One region of the Variovorax sp. 10N432 genome, then DNA from elsewhere that is predicted to be linked to it. Evidence: riboswitches for the same ligand, from Rfam matches in the RefSeq annotation. Region 1 holds a riboswitch; the other holds the start of a gene.
The links. Region 1 has a riboswitch for ZMP and ZTP ahead of AC1DF3_RS05210 (tetrahydrofolate dehydrogenase/cyclohydrolase catalytic domain-containing protein). Riboswitches for the same ligand answer to the same signal wherever they lie in the genome.

Region 1 (3,395 bases):
CCGTGCTCGAGGCGGCCGAAAGCCAGGTCGGCGCCGCGGTGCGGACAGTCGCGGTCGAGCATGCCCAGCTGGCCCTGCTCGTCGCGGAACAGGACGAAGTGCTGGCCCATCAGCTGCACCGCCTTGACCGGGCGCGGACCGGCGAGTTCGTCGGCCAGCGCCACCGGCTGCCAGTAGCGGCGCAACAGCGTGCCGGCGGGGGTGCCCCGGCCGACCCGGGTGATGAAATCATTCTGTTCTGCACTGATCATGGGGGTGCTCCATCGTGGGGGTGACTGTCTGAAACATGCGCTGCATGCAATTGCATACATTGTCTGGGCGATTTCTGATCCAGGTCAATCCATTTAGATTCCTGCGGGGGCATTCAGGCGCTAAAACAAGGGTTATTACTTAGAAGTCGACGCATCTTCGAGGTGCATTTTCTCTTTCTGAATGCACTGCTTGCGACATGTATGCAACAATCGGACCAAGTTGGCCTGACTGTGTGCAGCCACGGCTGATCTCCTTAGAATCGAGGCATTCTTCGTTCCGCTGCTCCAGATGGACTCCCAACAAAACCGTGTGCTGGTTCAACTTCGCGACCTGATCCTCAAGGGCGAATTCGTGCCCGGCGAGCGGCTGGCCGAGATCCCGCTGGCGGAGAAGCTCGGCGCCTCGCGCACGCCCGTGCGGCTGGCGCTCACCAGCCTGGAGCACGAGGGCCTGATCGAGCAGTCGCCGAGCGGCGGCTACCAGATGCGCCGCTTCACGTCTCAGGAGATCGCCGACGCGATCCGCGTGCGCGGCGTGATCGAAGGCTTCGCGGCCCGTCTGCTGGCCGAGGACGGTGCCTCGCGCCAGCTGCTGCGCGACCTTCACGACTGCCTCGACGAGGGCGACAAGGCGGTCAACAAGCCCGAAATGGGCCTGGACGACTACGCGGCCTACGTCCAGATGAACGACCGCTTCCACCAGCTGATCATGCAGGGCTGCGGCAATGTCGCGCTCCAGCGCGTGATGGACATGCTGGACGGCCAGCCCTTCGCGTCGCCGAGCGCCATGCTGCCGATGCAGTCGTCGATGGAGGAGGGGCACCAGTGGATGAAGCAGGCCCACCGCACGCACCACGCGATGGTGCAGGCGATCGAGCGCGGGCAAGGCTCGCGCGCGCAGGCGCTGGGCGAGGAGCACGTCGAGATCGCACGCATGAACCTCGACTACGCGCTCGAACGGCCGGAGCTCGCGGCCGAACTGATGCCGGGGATGCGGCTGGTGGCTGGGAAGACGCGGCCCTGACAGGGGCGCTGTGCCCGCCATGACAGCCTGGACCATCGTCGAAGCGACGCAAGAGGAGGTGCGGTCGGGCGAGCTCGGTCGACGGCTGCGCCACTTCAACTACGAATTCGTGGGCGAGTATCCCGAATCTCAACCGGTATGGCTGAGCGCAAGGGATGAGCAAGGTCGAATGGTCGGAGGGCTTCGCGGCTACGTCTTCCTTTACTGGCTCCACATCGACGTGCTTTGGGTCGACGAGGCGGCCAGGACAGCCGGGCTTGGCAGCGAGCTGCTTGGGCAGGCCGAGACGCAGGCGAAGCGCCTGGGCGCGCACAGCGCCAAGCTCGATACCTTCGAATGGCAGGCCCGCGACTTCTATGCGAAGCGCGGCTACCAGGAGTTCGGGCGCATCGACAACCACACCGATGGGTTCTACCTGGCGTTCATGATGAAGAAGCTCTGAGGTGCAAGGGGCAGGATGCGGCGTCACTGGTCATCTATCATTGCTCCGCCCGCGTAACTGGCGATAAGGTGAGTTCCACCGTGGAGCGCAGGCGAATCATTGCCGCTCGCCTGGGCACCCGACTGTTTTCCTGCAAGGAAACTGATATGAACGGTGGCACCAGGTCTGAATGTGTCGTTCTCGACGGCAAAGCGCTCGCAGTGCGTTGCGAAGCCAAACTCACGGAGTCGATTCGCGGCTTTGCGCTACGACACCAGGGCCGCGTGCCCACTCTCGCCACCATCCTGGTCGGCGACGACCCTTCTTCGGCGGTCTACGTCCGAATGAAGGCCAACGCATGCCGGCGCGTCGGAATGCACTCGAAGGCGCTGGTGTTGCCTGCGTCAGCCAGCACAAGAGAGGTGTGTGACGTCATCGATGCGCTCAACAAGGACCCTGACGTCCATGGCATTCTGTTGCAGCACCCGGTACCGTTGCACATAGACGAACGCGCTTGCTTCGATTGCATTCGAATCGACAAGGATGTCGATGGCGTCACCTCTCATGGATTCGGGCGCATGGCATTGGGACAAGAAGCGTTTGGTTCGGCTACCCCCTCTGGAATCATGAGGCTGCTGACTGACTACGGCATTGAGATTGCCGGCCAGCGAGCAGTCGTGGTCGGCCGGAGCGCCATCCTTGGAAAGCCGATGGCGTTGATGCTTTCCAATGCTGGAGCCACCGTCACTCTCTGTCATTCCCGCACGCGAAATCTGGAGCGAGAAGTGCGGCGCGCGCAGATTGTTGTCGGTGCATTGGGCAAACCGCACTTTATCGCTGCCGATTGGATTGCCGATGATTCGGTCGTTGTCGATGCGGGCTACCACGCTGGCGGCATCGGTGATATCGAGCCTCGCAATCTAATGAGCCGGTGTTCAGCCGTCACACCTGTGCCCGGCGGCGTCGGGCCGATGACAATATCGGTTCTGCTTGAGCAAACGCTACAAGCGGCCGAGTCACAGTCGAAAGAAACGCCACGGTGAGGTGGGCTTGACTGCAGAATCCGCAGTCAGTCAGCGATTTCGCGCTTGCCTGCGTTGAGCATCGATGGTGAACACGCCGCCCGTAGCGGCTAGACGGAATCAGCCAGCAATCGGACCTTCAACCGAGCGGCAACGACTGGTCGCCGCACGGTAGCGCGTCTCGCGCCAGGGTGGCGCCCTCATTTCTTGGGCGCTTCGGTCGCAGGCACCTGCATGGTGTTGGTGCGAATCTTCCCGCCCCCTTCGACACTACCCCGTGTCGTGGTGTCGCCGGCGTCAGTCACGCGCTTGACACAAGCGTCTCGCGCAGTCCCCTCCGGCTGGCGTTCGCAGCGCTTGAGCGCGTTCTGAAGATACTGTTCATCGCCCTTGGTCGGCAGCTTGCCTTGGCGCTTTGCCTGGGCGGCGGCCGCAGCCTCACGCTCTGACGGCGACGTCTGGGCAAACGAATAGCTGGCACCGAGCGCGACACAACCCGAGAGCAAGACTCCCGATGCGATTCGAGAAAAAGCCATCACGGTATCTCCTTTGAGGTCCAGAGAGGGCGGAAAGTAGTCCTGAGCGATGGCCGAGTCAAGTATCGATTTGGCCGCCGAGATTCGGGTGGCATGGCTGCTTGGGTGGTGCCGGTTGCCGAGGCTTCAAACCAAGCCAGC
Region 2 (3,395 bases), on a different contig from region 1:
CTGCCGTCGGCAGTGGCGATGCGCAGGTCGTTCACCGCGAGCTCGAGCGTCCAGGGCTTGAACTCGATCTTGCCCACCGTGACCTGGCGGCCCAGCTTGTCGCTGGCGATCTTCTGCACCTGGCCCTTGACGATCGGCGGTACCGCCAGCCATGCGATCACCCAGACCGCCAGCAGGATCAGCAGCGTCCAGAGCCCGCGCCGCACCCATTTGTTCTGTTTCAGCAAAGCAGCATTCATCGATGGGGAGTGTGCCCCAAACCCATGGCGGCCCCAAAGTGAGAAAGCCCGGCGGCTCGACGCGAAGTCAGGCCTCCGGGCTCGATGGCGGGCGAAACGCCCATGCCATCTTTTCGCTCGACCGGAAGTTCAATCGTTCCGGTCATGCTGGCAGCAAGGGATTGCCACCGTTGGGCCTCAGCCGCTGGACCGTCGGATTTTGCTCGTCGGGCCACTGGACCTTGGTAGACGCCTGATAGCTCAGGCAATTAGAGCCTATGCGCTATGCGGATGGATTGCAAATCGCGTTTTCAATGGATCTCGTGCAGCCGATTCGTGCACTATTTCATACATTTCTTTACATCGAAATTAGAATATCAGACCTATCTTATATTCTTGACCAGATATTTAGCGGTCCCTAGAATGCCAATCTTTCCCGAGCCCCCGAGTGGCCGGACTCTCCCAAATCCGCTGCCGGCATCTGCCGGCTTGATCAGGCGGCCGCGCTCTCTCCCTATTTTTCGCGCGGTCCTGATTCGTACCAATCCAAGCGCCGCTTCCTTTCTGCTCCGCCCCCGTGGCGCTGCGAACGGGTGCCGCACAGAAAGGAAGAGCGATGAAACAGGCGTTAGATGCCACAGCCCGCGGGCTACGGACCTTCGTGTCCGACGTGGTCGACGGCTTCTTCGAGATCACCCACAACAGCTTCGCCCTGCTCGGGCTGGCGACCGTGTTCGCCGTTCTGGCGCTGGCCGCCCGCCCGGACCTGCGGCAGACCGGCGAAGAGCAGCTGATGGGCTGGCTGCAATCGCGCAAGCCCGTGCCCRAGGCCGTCGAGGTCAGCGACCTGGAGCCCACCGCGATCGAGCGGACCACCGCCGCCAGCCCTCACGAACTGCCCAAGCAGCAGGCCGCGGTGGCCTACTGGCTCAGCAAGAAGTACCGGGTGGCGGCCGAGCCATTGAGCGTGCTGGTCGCCGAGGCTTTCGACCTCGGCAAGAAAACCAAGCTCGACCCGACCCTGATCCTGGCGATCATGGCGGTCGAGTCCAGCTTCAATCCCTTCGCCCAGAGCCAGGTCGGCGCCCAGGGCCTGATGCAGGTCATGACCCGGGTCCACGGCGAGAAGTACGAAAGCGCCGGCGGAACCCTGACCGCCTTCGACCCGGTGACCAACATGCGCGTCGGCGTCAAGGTGCTGCAGGAATGCATCGCCCGCGCCGGCTCCCTCGAGGGCGGCCTGCGCTACTACGTCGGCGCCGCCAATCTGACCGAGGACGGCGGCTATGCCGGCAAGGTGCTGGCCGAGCACGAGCGGCTGCGCCAGGTGGTCGCCGGCCGCGCGCCGCCCACGACGACGCCGGCGCCGCGCGCCAATCCGGTCCAGGTCGTGGCGCCGCCGGCAGCGGCCAAGCCGGCCCAGCCTGATCCGCAGCAAGTCGCCCTGCTCGGCGATTCCTAGCCCTTCGGGCCGCGCCGGCGCCCGCCGTCGGCTACACTCGGCCGGCACGCGACTGGCGATAGGCGCAACCCTTTTCAGGTGCATTGCGCTGACGTGGACTACCACTGGGAAGCGTGCCGCCCGCGGTTCGTTTGCGGGTGATCAGCCGTTCGCCTGGGCAGCCCTTGTTTGGTTGAAGAACAAGGACCATCGTCTTGAAGGACTGCCATGTACCACCGCAATATCCTGGTCGAACAGACCGATCCTGAAATCTGGGCTGCCATCCAGGCCGAGAACGCCCGCCAGGAGCACCACATCGAGCTGATCGCGAGCGAAAACTACGCCTCGCCGGCCGTCATGGCCGCCCAGGGCTCGCAGCTCACCAACAAGTACGCCGAGGGCTATCCGGGCAAGCGCTATTACGGCGGCTGCGAGCACGTCGACGTGGCCGAGCAGCTGGCCATCGACCGCATCAAGCAGATCTTCGGCGCCGACGCCGCCAACGTGCAGCCGCATTGCGGCGCCTCGGCCAACGAGGCCGTGATGCTGGCCTTCCTGAAGCCCGGCGACACCATCATGGGCATGAGCCTGGCCGAAGGCGGCCACCTGACCCACGGCATGCCCCTCAACATGAGCGGCAAGTGGTTCAATGTCGTGAGCTACGGCCTGAACGCCGACGAAGCCATCGACTACGACGCCATGGAACGCAAGGCGCACGAGCACCTGCCCAAGCTGATCATCGCCGGCGCCTCGGCCTATTCGCTGCGGATCGACTTCGAGCGCTTCGCCAAGGTCGCCAAGGATGTCGGCGCCATCTTCATGGTCGACATCGCCCACTACGCCGGCCTGGTGGCAGCAGGCGTGTACCCGAACCCGGTGCCGCACGCGGACGTCGTCACCTCGACCACCCACAAGAGCCTGCGCGGCCCGCGCGGCGGCATCATCCTGATGAAGTCGCAGCACGAGAAGGCGATCAACAGCGCCATCTTCCCCGGCCTGCAGGGGGGCCCGCTGATGCACGTGATCGCGGCCAAGGCGGTGGCCTTCAAGGAAGCGCTGTCGCCCGAGTTCAAGGCCTACCAGCAGCAAGTCGTGACCAATGCACGGATCGTCGCCGAGACGCTGACCGAGCGCGGCCTGCGCATCGTCAGCGGCCGTACCGAAAGCCACGTGATGCTGGTCGACCTGCGCGCCAAGGGCATCACCGGCAAGGAAGCCGAAGCCGTGCTGGGCGCGGCCCACATGACGATCAACAAGAACGCGATCCCGAACGACCCCGAAAAGCCGATGGTCACCAGCGGCGTGCGCATCGGCACGCCGGCGATGACCACCCGCGGCTTCAAGGACGAGGAAGCGCGCGCCACCGCCAACCTGATCGCCGACGTGCTCGAGAACCCGCGCGACGCAGCGAACATCGATGCGGTGCGGGCCAAGGTGCACGCGCTCACCAGCCGCTTCCCGGTCTACAAATAACCGGCACGACAGCGCATGAAGTGCCCCTTCTGCGGTCATCTGGAGACCCAGGTCATGGAGACCCGGGTCTCGGAAGACGGCGACTTCGTGCGCCGCCGGCGCCAGTGCGGAGGCTGCGACAAGCGCTTCACCACCTACGAGCGGCCGGACGTCAACTTTCCGGTGGTGGTCAAGAAGGACGGCAGCCGGGCCGACTTCGACACCGCCAAGGTGCGGGCCTCGATGATGCTGGCGCTGCGCAAGCGGCCGGTCGGCATCGAACA

Region 2: linked by a shared signal. The riboswitch ahead of glyA (serine hydroxymethyltransferase) and the one ahead of AC1DF3_RS05210 (tetrahydrofolate dehydrogenase/cyclohydrolase catalytic domain-containing protein) in region 1 are both predicted to bind ZMP and ZTP.

The regions. Positions count from the first base shown of each region.
Region 1 is NZ_JBFTHX010000003.1:192,903-196,297, forward strand. It holds gene AC1DF3_RS05195 (aromatic ring-hydroxylating dioxygenase subunit alpha) at 1-251, opposite strand, end outside; gene AC1DF3_RS05200 (GntR family transcriptional regulator) at 541-1,275, shown strand; gene AC1DF3_RS05205 (GNAT family N-acetyltransferase) at 1,295-1,717, shown strand; ZMP/ZTP riboswitch at 1,761-1,840, shown strand; gene AC1DF3_RS05210 (tetrahydrofolate dehydrogenase/cyclohydrolase catalytic domain-containing protein) at 1,864-2,739, shown strand; gene AC1DF3_RS05215 (hypothetical protein) at 2,919-3,254, opposite strand.
Region 2 is NZ_JBFTHX010000007.1:189,641-193,035, forward strand. It holds gene AC1DF3_RS11255 (DUF748 domain-containing protein) at 1-239, opposite strand, end outside; gene AC1DF3_RS11260 (transglycosylase SLT domain-containing protein) at 835-1,680, shown strand; ZMP/ZTP riboswitch at 1,719-1,846, shown strand; gene glyA (serine hydroxymethyltransferase) at 1,888-3,132, shown strand; gene nrdR (transcriptional regulator NrdR) at 3,148-3,395, shown strand, end outside.